Regions from separate parts of the Paraburkholderia sp. BL18I3N2 genome, predicted to be linked through region 2. Evidence: riboswitches for the same ligand, from Rfam matches in the RefSeq annotation. Region 2 holds a riboswitch; the other holds the start of a gene.
The links. A riboswitch is a leader RNA that binds a small molecule or an ion and turns the genes downstream of it on or off. The one in region 2 is predicted to bind glycine.
Positions count from the first base shown of each region.

Region 1: it holds a riboswitch for glycine, as region 2 does, so the genes downstream of both, gcvT (glycine cleavage system aminomethyltransferase GcvT) here and B0G75_RS35105 (D-amino acid dehydrogenase) in region 2, are expected to answer to the same signal.

Region 1 covers NZ_PVNC01000002.1:618,393-624,984, reverse strand. The annotation lists gene B0G75_RS08705 (UvrD-helicase domain-containing protein) at 1-510, opposite strand, end outside; gene B0G75_RS08700 (oxidoreductase) at 822-1,871, shown strand; gene B0G75_RS08695 (hypothetical protein) at 2,071-2,421, shown strand; glycine riboswitch at 2,576-2,677, shown strand; glycine riboswitch at 2,711-2,865, shown strand; gene gcvT (glycine cleavage system aminomethyltransferase GcvT) at 2,946-4,064, shown strand; gene gcvH (glycine cleavage system protein GcvH) at 4,128-4,508, shown strand; gene gcvP (aminomethyl-transferring glycine dehydrogenase) at 4,587-6,592, shown strand, end outside.
Region 2 covers NZ_PVNC01000023.1:74,918-81,509, forward strand. The annotation lists partial or broken gene B0G75_RS35095 (IS6 family transposase) at 58-775, shown strand; gene B0G75_RS35100 (SDR family NAD(P)-dependent oxidoreductase) at 797-1,090, shown strand; gene B0G75_RS40910 (hypothetical protein) at 1,391-1,555, shown strand; glycine riboswitch at 1,868-1,958, shown strand; glycine riboswitch at 1,961-2,058, shown strand; gene B0G75_RS35105 (D-amino acid dehydrogenase) at 2,056-3,399, shown strand; gene B0G75_RS35110 (gamma-glutamyltransferase family protein) at 3,442-5,046, opposite strand; gene B0G75_RS35115 (LysR family transcriptional regulator) at 5,067-5,975, opposite strand; gene B0G75_RS35120 (MFS transporter) at 6,046-6,592, opposite strand, start outside.

The sequences.
Region 1 (6,592 bases), on a different contig from region 2:
CTCGTTCGCGGCGATCGCAATCGCCTGCTCGGGCATGATCATGCCGTTCTTCCACAACGAGATGATCGACTGGATCTTGCGGATGAAGCCTTTATCCGTCGAGCCTACCTGCTCCTGGATCATGCCGAAGCAGTCGTCGGAATCCATGATCGAAAACTGCGGCTTCAAACCGACATGCTCCGCTTCCTGCCGCAGAATCTGCACGCCGAGGGAGTGGAAGGTGCAGACCGTCAACTGGTTGACGGGCACTTTACGGCCTTCCTTGCCGGGCGTCGTCAGTGTCTTGCCTTCGAGCAGCTTGCCCACGCGCTCGCGCATTTCCAGCGCGGCCTTGTTCGTGAACGTGACGGCGGCGATGTGGCGCGGCTCGAAGCCCTTGGCTTCGATCAGGTGCGCGATCTTCTGCGTGATCACGCGCGTCTTGCCGCTACCTGCGCCGGCGAGCACGAGACACGGACCGTCAAGATAACGGACCGCTTCATTTTGAGCGGGGTTCAGGCCTGCGGACATCGTCTGTGGATGGGTAATGCGGTTGAAAGCAGCGGTTGAAGGCGTGGCGGCGCAATTTGCCGGCCGAAGGCCCGGAGGCATGCTGCGCGGACCCGGCGGCTGGAACGGGCGCCACGCGCGATGCGAGTGTGTTCCGGCCCGCTGCGATTCGCGCGAGAGGAGCGATGTTAACACGATTGTGTTGACGGATAGCGGCGACCAATGCCCGCGACGACGCTGACGGTCCACCGCCAGGACATGCCACAATTGCGGTGTTGCGCGCCGTCGCCGCGGTGGCAAAGCGGCGCGCCGTTTTTTGCAGGAAGACACGCATGTCCGCATCGCTGAAGATTGGATTGATGGGTTACGGTTTCGCCGGCGCGACCTTTCATGCGCCGGTGATCGAGCACTGCGGCCGCGCGAGCGTCGCGGCCATCGCCACGAGCCAGCCCGAGCACGCGCTCGCCGACTATCCGCACACGAAGGTGGTGGCCGACCTCGACGCACTGCTGGCGCTGGATGAACTCGACTGCATCGTGATCGCCACGCCGAACGACACGCACTTCGACCTGGCGCGCCGCACGCTGGAAGCGGGCAAGCATGTGGTGGTCGACAAACCGGTCACGCTGAACGCCGCCGACGCACACACGCTGGCCAACATCGCGCTCGCCCGCAGCAAGCTTTTCATGCCGTTTCACAACCGCCGCTGGGACGGTGATTTTCTGACCGTGCGCGATCTGCTCGCGAGCGGCGAATTGGGACGAATCACGCAATACGAATCGCACTTCGACCGTTTCCGGCCGGAGGTGCGGCAGCGCTGGCGCGAGGAAGCGTCGCGAGGCGGCGGCTTGCTGCTGGATCTCGGACCGCATCTGATCGACCAGGCGCTGGCGCTGTTCGGCACGCCGCAAACCGTGTCGGCAACGGTGCGCACCCATCGCGACGACGCCGGCGCGCCCGACTACGTGCACATCCAGCTCGGCTACGGCGAATTCGAAGTGGTGCTGCACGCCAGCGCGTTGACGGCGCTGGTCGCGCCGCGCTTCACCATCCACGGCACGCGCGGCAGTTATATGAAATACGGGCTCGACACGCAGGAAGATCAATTGAAGGCGGGCCTGCGTCCGGGCGACGACGGCTTCGGCGCGGGCAATGCCGCAGGTGTGCTGCGCGTGCTGGAAGGCGATCAGGAAGTCGAGCGCGAGTTGCCGACGCGCAATGGTGAGTACACCGGGTTTTATATTGCGGTGGCCGACGCGATCCAGAACGGCGTCAAATTCCCAGTGAGCGCACAGGACGCCGTCGACGTAATGACGGTTATCGAGCTTGCCACCCGAAGCTCGGAAGAAGGCGTCCGGCTGCCGTTCGATCGGATTCGTTGACGGTTTGGCCTGCGCGTCGAAACGACTTGTATACCTAAAACTGCACTCGCCGTGCACGCGGTGCGGGCCAGAGAACGCTGACAAGCGCGAAAGGAATATAACGTTACAAATCAGGCCGCGCCGCCGGTCAGCGCGGCCCGGTGGTCATCCGTTGCTACCGGGGTAGCACCACAAAACGACAATGACTTCCGGAGTGTCCATGCCCCGTACTATCCGTGCGCTCGCCGCGTGTGCCTTGCTCAGTTCCCTCGCCGCCTGTGTGGTGGCGCCTCAATCCCAGCCGGCGCCTCGTCCCAACCCGCAACAGATCGCGGATCAGCGCCTGCGTCAGGTCGACGGCCGCATCGACAATCTCAGCCGCCGGATCGACAACCGCGTGAATCAGGGTTATTACCCGCCGCCCCAAGGCGGCGCGCTGCACCATCGTCTCGACGTGATCCGTCAGGAAGCGCACGACATGGCCGCGCAGCATGGCGGCGGCCTGTCCGGCGACGAACAGCGCGTGCTGAACCAGGAACTGGACAACGCGGCACACGCTATCGGCGAATAATCGCGCCAGAATCAATTTCAGATTCCACACCGAAACAGTACGAGCGCGGGCATCACGTCCCGCGCTTTTTTTGACAGCTGCAAAGGCGCCAAGTCAACCGCCGCGCCGCTCACGGGCCTTTATTTGACAAGCCCCCGGCCCTCGCGTACATTCGCCGCACGCGTCGGGAGAGCGTGCTGGCCGCAGAAAACCGCAGGCCGCGCCGCCGAAGGGGCACACCCGCAAACTCTCAGGCAAAAGGACCGACCGCGTCGAAAAACCCGCGTCCAGGCAACATCGAGGCACAGGTTTTTCGCACTCTGGAGAGCGGCAGTAGCCGTCTGCGTCGTTTTTAATCGAGCGGATCTGGCAAGCTGCCCACCGAAGGGGCGCGCGTTTCACCGCGGCACGTCAACGTGACCACGGCAACGCAATCTCTCAGGTATCGAGGACAGAGGGGCCATGCAACGCATCGCTCGCAGCCGAAAGGCCGCGAGGCGTAGCGCCGCATGGCCTTTTTTGTTTCGCGAGACGCCCGAGGCCCCATGACCGAACTCAAACACACCCCGCTCAACGCCACCCATCGTGCGCTCAATGCCCGCATGGTCGATTTCGGCGGCTGGGACATGCCCGTCAATTACGGCTCGCAGATCGACGAACACCGCGCCGTGCGCACCGACGCCGGCATGTTCGACGTCTCGCACATGTGCGTCGTCGATTTCACCGGCGAGCGCGTGCGCGCTTTCTTCGAATACGCGCTGGCGAACAACGTCGCCAAGCTGCAAACGCCCGGCCGCGCACTGTATTCCTGTCTGCTGAATCCGAATGGCGGCGTGATCGACGATCTGATCGTCTATTACTTCGGCGAAGACCACTTCCGCGTGGTCGTCAACGCCGGCACCGCTGATAAAGATATCGCCTGGTTCGGCCAGCTCAACGCCGAAGGCAGCTTTGGCCTGACCATCACGCCGCGCCGCGACTATGCGATCGTCGCTGTACAAGGTCCGAATGCGCGCGAAAAGGTCTGGCAAACCGTGCCGGCCGCACGCGCCGCCACTGAAGCGCTGAAGCCCTTCAACGCCGCACGTATCGAAGACACGCCGTTCGGCGAATTGACCGTCGCTCGCACCGGCTACACCGGCGAAGACGGCTTCGAAATCATCGTCCCCGCAGATCACGTCGAAGCGCTGTGGAATGCATTGCAAGCTCAAGGCGTGCGCCCGGCTGGTCTCGGCGCGCGCGACACGCTGCGGCTCGAAGCCGGCATGAACCTGTACGGCCAGGACATGGACGACGACGTCTCGCCGCTCGACGCCGGGCTCGCCTGGACCGTCGACCTCACCTCGCCGCGCGACTTCGTCGGCAAGGGCAAGCTGGAAGCGGACGGCTCGCAGGCTGCGTTCGTCGGTTTGATCCTGCTGAAGGAAAACGGCAAGGCGGCGGGCGTGCTGCGTGCTCATCAGAAAGTCGTCACGCCGCAGGGCGAAGGCGAAATCACCAGCGGTACGTTTTCCCCGACCATGCAGGAATCGATCGCCTTCGCGCGTGTGCCGAAAGGCGTGCAGCCGGGCGACACAGTACACGTTCAGATTCGTGACAAAAACGTCCCCGCAAGCGTGGTAAAACTGCCGTTCGTGCGCAATGGCAAAGTGCTCGCGGTTTAAGCAAACCTGCGCGTGCGTCTACTTCCCAAGTTACAACCGAATCACACCGCATAGGAGCATCCGATGAGCATCCCGGCCGATCTGAAATACACCGAATCGCACGAGTGGGTCCGCACCGAGGCGGACGGCACGCTGACGGTCGGCATCACCGACCACGCCCAGGAAGCGCTCGGCGATATCGTCTTCTTCGAAGTCCAGGAACTGGGCAAGACCGTTACCGCGGGCGACACCGTCGCCGTCATCGAATCGGTGAAGGCCGCTTCCGATATCTACGCGCCGGTCTCGGGCGAGATCATCGAAGCGAACACCGCCGTGGCCGACACACCTGATTCGGTCAACAGCACGCCGTACGAAAGCTGGCTCTTCAAGATCAAGCCGGCTGCGGACGCCACGCAAGACCGTCTGATCGACGCCGACGCTTACACCAAGTCAATCGGCGCCTGATTCACCTTTACGTTTAACCCGACAGGTGCGGCGCGTCCTTCAGAAAGTCGCAGGACAGCCGCACCGCCAGGAACACCCATGAAGCTCGAACACCCGGATCGTCTGATGAACCGCACTCCTCTCTCGCTCGCCGCGCTCGAAGTGCATGACGCCTTCGCCGAACGGCATATCGGCCCGGACGCGGCCGACCAGCACGCCATGCTCGAAGCCCTCGGCTTTGCGTCGCGCGCCGCGCTGATCGACGCCGTCATTCCGAAGACGATCCGCCGCACCGAAACGCTGCCGCTCGGACCCTTCACGCAACCGAAGAGCGAGGCGGAAGCGCTCGCCGCGCTGCGCGAACTCGCGGACAAGAACCAGGTGTTCCGCTCGTACATCGGGCAGGGCTACTACAATGCGCACACGCCGACGGTGATCCTGCGTAACGTGCTGGAAAATCCGGCGTGGTACACCGCGTACACGCCGTATCAGCCAGAAATCTCGCAAGGCCGTCTGGAAGCGCTGCTGAACTTCCAGCAGATGATCGTCGACCTGACGGGTCTGGCGATCTCGAATGCGTCGCTCCTCGACGAAGCTACCGCCGCCGCTGAAGCGATGACGCTGCTGCAACGCATCGGCAAGCCGAAGTCGAACGTGTTCTACGTGGCCGACGACGTGCTGCCGCAAACCATCGAAGTGGTGAAGACGCGCGCCACGCCGGTCGGCATTGAAGTGAAAGTGGGCCCCGCTGCGGAAGCCGCGAATGCGAATGCGTTCGGCGTGCTGTTGCAATACCCGGGCGTGAACGGCGACGTGCGCGACTACCGCGCGCTCACCGAAGCGATCCACGCAGCGGGCGGCCACGTGGTGGTCGCCGCCGACCTGCTCGCGCTGACCGTGCTCACGCCGCCGGGCGAATGGGGCGCGGACGTGGCCGTCGGCAATACGCAGCGCTTCGGCGTGCCGGTCGGCTTCGGTGGTCCGCACGCGGCTTACCTCGCCGTGCGCGACGAGTTCAAGCGTCAAATGCCGGGCCGTCTCGTCGGCGTGACCGTCGACGCACAAGGCAATCCCGCGCTGCGTCTCGCCCTGCAAACGCGCGAACAACACATCCGCCGCGAGAAGGCGACCTCGAACGTGTGTACCGCACAAGCGCTGCTCGCGATCATGGCCAGCATGTATGCCGTCTATCACGGCCCGCACGGCCTGAAGACGATCGCGCTGCGCGTGAACCGCATCGCCGCGTTGCTGGCGGAAGGCGCGAAGCAACTCGGCTATACGCTCGCCAACGAAACTTTCTTCGACACGCTCACGTTCGAAACCGGCGCGCGCACGCAAGCGCTGCTCGACGCGGCCACCGCGAAGCGTATCAATCTGCGTCGCGTCAGCGCCACGCAAGTGGGCCTGTCGATCGACGAAACCACGACACGCCACGATCTCGCCGATCTGCTGGCCGTGTTTGCGCAAGCGGCTTTCACCAACGATGTGCCGCAAGTCGATGCACTCGACGCAAAGCTCGCCGCATCGAACACCGCATCGGTGCCGGCCGCGCTCGAACGCACCAGCGCGTATCTCACGCACCACGTGTTCAACCGTCATCATTCGGAAACGGAAATGCTGCGCTATCTGCGCAGCCTGTCGGACAAGGACCTCGCGCTCGACCGTTCGATGATCCCGCTCGGTTCGTGCACGATGAAGCTGAACGCCACCTCGGAAATGCTGCCGGTTACGTGGCCTGAATTCGGCCAGATCCATCCGTTCGCGCCGGCTGAGCAAACCGTCGGCTACCGCGAGATGATCGATCAGCTCGAAGAGATGCTGGTCGCGGCCACCGGTTACGCGGCTGTGTCGCTGCAACCGAACGCCGGCTCGCAAGGCGAATACGCCGGCCTGTTGATCATCCACGCGTATCACGCGTCGCGCGGCGAAGCGCATCGCAATGTCTGCCTGATTCCCGCTTCGGCGCACGGCACGAACCCGGCTTCGGCGCAGATGGCCGGCATGCAAGTGGTCGTGGTGGCCTGCGACGCGCAGGGCAACGTCGATATCGAAGACCTGAAGAAAAAAGCCGATCAGCACGCCGACAAACTCGCGGCGATCATGAT
Region 2 (6,592 bases):
TCTGTCACGTTGGCGAACCGGTGGCCTAAGATGTCGCGATGAAAAAAAGCAAAATCGATCTATCACGGCCACGGCTTTCCGGTGGCAGTTATCAGCCAGGCAGTTCGCTGGTTCTTCCGTTTTCAACTGAGCCTGCGCGACATTGAAGAGTGGCTGTTCGAGCGCCGCGTGACTGTCAGCCATGAATCGATCCGTCGGTGGACGGACAAGTTCGGCCCGTGCTTCGCTCGTCAGGCCAAGGCCGCCCGTCGCAAGCCTGGTTCAACGTGGCACCTCGACGAAATGTTCGTGACACTGCGTGGCGAGCCGTATGTGCTGTGGCGTGCAGTCGACGAGCACGGCATTGAACTCGACATCCTGCTGCAGAAACGACGCGACAAGGCTGCGGCGAAACGCTCTTTCAAACGCCTGCTGGCAGGCTGTCCCGCGCTACCGAAGAAGATCGTCACCGACCAGCTACGCAGTTACCCAGCCGCAAAAACCGAGCTCCCGGAGCTCGCTAACGTGAAGCACGTATTCGTCAAGGCCTGCGCGCGTGAACAACAGGGCCGAAAACAGCCATCAGCCTACGCGCGAACGCGAGCGCCGGATGCGAGGCTTTCGACTGCCCGGGCGCACGCAAGTTTTCCTGTCGTGCTTTGGTCCGATCCGGCAACACTTCGCGCTCAAGCGGCACCTGCTACGCGCATCGCTCTATCGGAAACAACTCGCCGCACGATTTGAAGCATGGCGATTTTTCACCGGCGTTACCCAAGATCCGTCCGCCGTTTTCTGACACACGGCTGTCTTCGCCCATATCTCGTCACAGGGTCGGCAACGTGACAGAGCCCTTGGGAACGAGGCACTCGTGGTTTCGAGCGACGCGCGATCATTGACCGACATCGACGCGCTCGCCGCTCAGGTAAAAGCCGAGTTCAAAACCATCGACCTGCTTTTCGTCAACGCCGGGTTTAGCATTCCGACGCCCATCGCGAACGTGACAGAGGCCATTTACGACGAGATGTTCAGGCGTGGCCGTGGACGCTGTTCTGAGTCGGCTCTATTACGACGTCGTGCCTCTTGTGCCTCGCGAAGAACGGAAGACCGGTGAATTCATCACCCTCGACAACGCCGCTGTGTGCCGTCTTGTTGATGACGAGTTGAGGAAGATTGCCGGGTTATCGTTTGAGAGAATCAGTACCGAGCCGCAACGGGCGCTTCTTGATAATCCAAGGGTCAGTCTCACTGACTCGAATTCAATCTCACGCCCCCCGGCAAGGCTGGGAGCGTCATCTCAGCGGTGTACAAGACTCCGACTAGCGTTGAGCTGAATTTCTTGCGCGCATCGAGAGACCTGACGACGTATGCCCGGGTGAACCGGCTTCAGGACTGAGGCCTGGGGCTTTTTGTCATGACGCCGGCAACCGACGGCATGCCCGCGCTCGACCGCGAGAAGATTGAAAATATCCTTGGCGAGCAAAGCTGGAGCCTTGAGCAACAGGGCTTCCTAGTATCAGCTCATGATGACCCGGGCCCGCTGGCACGCGACGTTTATGAGTGGTCGGCGGTCGGTTGAGAAGGCTCTCGCAGTGAGCGCGCTGAATATATGCCGACAATCTCACGGGGAGGGTCCAAGAAGTGACTTCAATGTTGTAACGCATGCCGAGCGCCCGCCGCCATTCATCGAACGCGCTACTTGCGAAAACGCGTGCGTCGCATCTCGATGTGTTCTCTTAACTGCGGCTGCGCTTCATGCAGCTCTTAAAGCCCACGTCGAAGATCTCCTGCTCGGGAGAGTCGTGTCTGTCCGCGTGGAACCTCGGGGAGCAGGATGAAAGAAAGAAGGGCTTGCCAGGCGCATTTAGGATGGGTATCGTCAAGGCGTTCGACAACGCGCCACGGAAGAGCTCGTCCCCCGCGACGACGCCGACGGAGCAACCGCCCCGGAAACTCTCAGGCAAAAGGACCGTGCGCGCCGGAACATCTGGAGAGCGGCGCCATGCGCGCCCACCGAAGGGGAGCTCCGGCCGGCAGCAATGCACGGCGTGCGGGCGAAACTCTCAGGTACATGGACAGATGGGGCATCGGTGCCGGCTATATACGGCCGGCGATGCTCAACGAAAACTGGACCATGTCATGTCACGAATCGCCATCATCGGCGCCGGGATCACCGGCGTCACGACCGCTTACGCGCTCGCGCAGCGCGGCCTGCGCGTCACCGTGCTCGAACGTCATCGTTATGCGGCGATGGAAACCTCCTTCGCCAACGGCGGGCAGCTCTCGGCCAGCAATGCGGAAGTCTGGAACAGCCGCGCAACCGTGCTGAAGGGCCTCAAGTGGATGTTCACGCGCGACGCGCCCTTGCTGATGAACCCGCGCCCCGGCTGGCACAAGTACAGCTGGATGGGCGAGTTCCTGCGGCAGGTTCCGAACTATCGTGCCAACACGGCCGAGACCGTGCGCCTCGCGCTCGCCGCGCGCGAACATCTGTTCCGCATCGCGGACACGGAGCGCATCGACTTCGATCTGGAGCGGCGCGGCATCCTGCATTTTTACGCGACACGCAAGGAGTTCGAGGCCGCGTCGAAGGTCAACGAGATTCTCAACGGCGCGGGCCTGGCGCGCCATGCGGTCACCGCGCAGGAAATCGCGTCGATCGAGCCGGCGCTTAAGGGCAGTTTTCACGCGGGCTTCTTCACGCCCTCGGATTCGACCGGCGACATCCACAAGTTCACGCGCGGTCTCGCCGATGCCTGCGTGCGTCACGGCGTCGAATTCCGTTACGACACGTCGGTCAAATCGATCGATGATCAGGCGGGCCGCGTCGCGCTGACGGTCGAGCAGGCGGGCGAAGAACAGGTTCTTCAGTTCGACGGCATCGTGATCTGCGCGGGCGTCGGCAGCCGAGAGTTTGCCTCGATGGCCGGCGATCACGTCAACGTCTATCCCGTCAAAGGCTATTCGATCACCGTCTGTCTCGACGATGCGCGCAGCCGCGAGCACGCGCCGTGGGTCAGCCTGCTCGACGACCGCGCGAAGATCGTCACGAGCCGCCTCGGCGCGGATCGTTTCCGCGTCGCGGGCACGGCGGAACTGAACGGCTTCAACCGCGATATCCGCGCGGACCGCATCGCGCCGCTCGTCGAATGGACGCGGCGCTACTTTCCTGAAGTATCGACCGCGCGCGTGATCCCGTGGAGCGGCCTGCGCCCGATGTTGCCGAGCATGCTGCCGAAGGTCGGGCAGGGCAGGCGCCCCGGCGTGTTTTACAACACCGGGCACGGGCATCTCGGATGGACGCTTTCGGCGGCGACAGCGGAAATCGTCGCGGAAGCCGTGCTCGGGAAGTGGCCGGGGAAACCGGTTCAGGTCGCCGTTCCGCCTTCCGGAAGCATGGCGCGCGGCGAAGCGCTGCGCTGACCGCCGCGTTCCCGGCATGAAGCATCATGCGGGGAACGTCCGTCACCAGCCGATCGCCGCGCCGTCGCTGCGCGGATCGTGTCCTCCTTCGAAATATCCATTCGGATAACGGATGATCGCACCCGCATGGCCCATCGTTTCGTCGTAGGGCAGCAGCACATCGACTTCATGGCCGAGGCTGCGAAGCGCCGCGGCAGTTCCGTCACCGAAGCGCGCTTCGAGCTTGAGCGAATCGCTCGCCTGTCCCCACGTGCGGCCGAGCAGCCAGCGCGGCGCATCGATGGCCGTCTGCGGATTCCATCCGTACCGCGCGATGCGCGTGAACACCGCGCTCTGCGATTGCGGCTGACCGTCGCCGCCCATGTTGCCGTAGACCATCGTGCGTCCATCGGCGAAACGCGCGAGCGCAGGATTCAGCGTGTGGAACGGCCGGCGACCCGGCATCAGCGGATTGCGCGAGGCTGCGTCGAGCGAAAAGCTGCAGCCGCGGTTCTGCCAGTTGACGCCCGACGAAGGCAGCACGATTCCGCTGCCGAACTCGTGATAGATGCTCTGGATGAAGCTGACGGCGACGCCATTGCCGTCGATGACGCCGAGCCATACCGTGTCGGCGGGACCAAGTCCGTTGCTCCACGGCGCGGCTCGATCCATCGAGATTTGCGCCGCGAGTTCGTCGAGACGCCTGGGCGCGAGCAACGCTTGCGGATCGACGTCCATGTAATCGGGATCGGTGACGTGCGCATCGCGGACCGCGAATGCGAGCTTCGTCGCCTCGACGCACGCGTGAACATACTCCGGGCCGAGCGGGTCCATGTCGTCGCGCAGCACACGGTCGAGAAGCCCGACGATGATGAGCGAAACGACGCCCTGCGTCGGCGGCGGCATGTTGTAGACGGTGCCGAGCGAATGCGCGAGCGCGAGCGGCGTCACGATCCGCGCGCGGTGCCGTTCCAGATCGCCGGCGCCGAGCGGGCTTCCCAGCGCGCTCAGTTCCGCCGCCATGCTGCGCGCGAGATCGCCGCGATAGAAGTCGTCGAGCCCGTTGCGCACGAGTTGCGCGAGCGTCGCGGCCATGCGCGGCTGCGTAAAGCGATCGCCGGCCTGCAAGGGCGAGGGCATGAAGGTGTCCGCGAAGCCGGGCACGCTTGCGAGTTCGTCGCGCTTGGAGGCGATGCATCGCGCCTGACTGTCCGTGATGGGCACGCCGTGCGTCGCATAGTCGATCGCATCGTCGAGCAGGCGCGACAGCGGCAGGCGTCCGCCGAGCACTGTGCGCGACCACTCGAACGCCGCATGCCAGCCCGACACCGTGCCCGCAACCGTATTCGCGGCAAGCGGCCCGCGATGCGGAATGCGGTCGAGCCCGAGCGCGCGATACCGCTTGATCGTCGCCGCCGACGCAGCCGCGCCGCACGCCTCGATGCCGATGGGTTCGGCGCCCGGCCGCGAGATCAGCCAGAAGCCGTCACCGCCGATGCCGTTCATGTGCGGATAGACGACCGCGATGGTCGCGGCGGCGGCGATCATGGCTTCGACGGCGTTGCCGCCTTCGCGCAGCACGGCGAGCGCGCTCTGCGAGGCGAGCGAGTGCGGCGCGACCGCCATGCCGCGCGTGCCGCGCGACGGATTAAAGGTCCGAATGGTCATGGCTCGGGTGTCGGGAAGGTTCAGGGTTGAACGGCGCGAGGCTTCATTTGCGCGCGCATGATTTTTTTGCACATCTGCACGAACTGATCGACGAGCGCGGAACGCTCGCCGCTGATCGCGAGGCTCGCGACGACCGGAATCGCGATCTCCGGCGCGAGCGGCGCGACGTTAAGGCCGAACGCGCGCGCGGAGAGCGCCGAGAATTCATCGACGATCGTAATGAGCCGCGAGCGCGCGGCAAGCGCGATGAGCGAGTGATACGACTGCGCCGTGATGGTCGTGCGCACGTTGAGCGCATACTCCTCGAAGCGCTTGTTGAGCAGGCGGCCGACCGGATCGTCGGGGTCGGGGCCGAGGATCTCGCGCCCGTCGAAGGCGGCGAGGTCGATTGACGCGGCGTCCTCGAGCACGCCGGGATGACCCACGCACACAAGCCGGCTCGACGCCAGCTCGATCTCGCGGATCGCCGGATGCGCGATGCTGTGATAGAGCACGCCGACATCGGCGTCCATCAACGCGATGTTCGAGACCGCGGTCGCCGAGTAATCGGAGCGCACGGAGAGCCTCACGTTCGGATGCATCGCGGCGAACGCCAGCGCCGCATCCGCGACGACGGTCTGCGCGAGCGCCGGTGCGGCCAGCACGCGGATCGACGATTCGTCGGTGCCGCCGCGCAGGTTGCCGGCGAGCCGCTGCACAGCGTGCAACTGCTCGTCGAGCTTCATGATCTCGGGAAAGAGGCGCTGCGCCTCGCGCGTCGGAACAAGCTTGCCGCGCGTGCGCTCGAACAGTGGATAGCCAAGCTGGCGCTCCGCGCTCTGCAGGATCTGCGTGACCGCCGGCTGCGTGAGCGACAGCAGCGTGGCGGCGGCCTTCAGCGTGCCCGTGACGCGGATCGCGTTGACTACCTCTATGTGCCTCAGTCTCATCGAATGTCGTTTCCGGTCGGGGTCGGGCAAGCCGGGCGAGCCGGCCCGCGCGGCAAGACCGGCGCTACGCTCACGCGTTGTTCAGCGCGTTCTCCTCGATGCGCGCGGGCTGATAGCGCAACCTGAACCAGAGGATACAGGTAAGCGCGACCACGGCGGTGACCATCACGTACCACGCGGGCACGAACTTGCTGCCGGTCTCGTTGGCGATCCATGTGCAGATCATCAGCGAGAGGCCGCCGAAGACCGCGAAGGTCAGGTTGTGCACGATCGCGATGCAGGTCGTGCGCGTGCCGTGCGGAAACAGCTCCGCGACGAACGCGGGCATCGCGCCCTGGAACACCATCACGCAGGCGGTGAGGCCGGTGATGCAGAGCACGTACACGCCGACCGTAGGCTGCGCGACCATCAGATGGAATGCCGGCATCGTGAGCGCGACGGTCAGCAGCGTGCCCGCCGTGATGAGCGCGAGCCGTCCCACGCGGTCCGACAGCGCGCCGAACACGGGCGGCAGGAAGATCTGCGCGACGGAGTAGCCCATCGCGCCGAGCATCGAATCGGCCGGGGAGAGGCCGAGCACCTTCTGCGCATAGAGCGGAATGAACACGCCCAGTAGA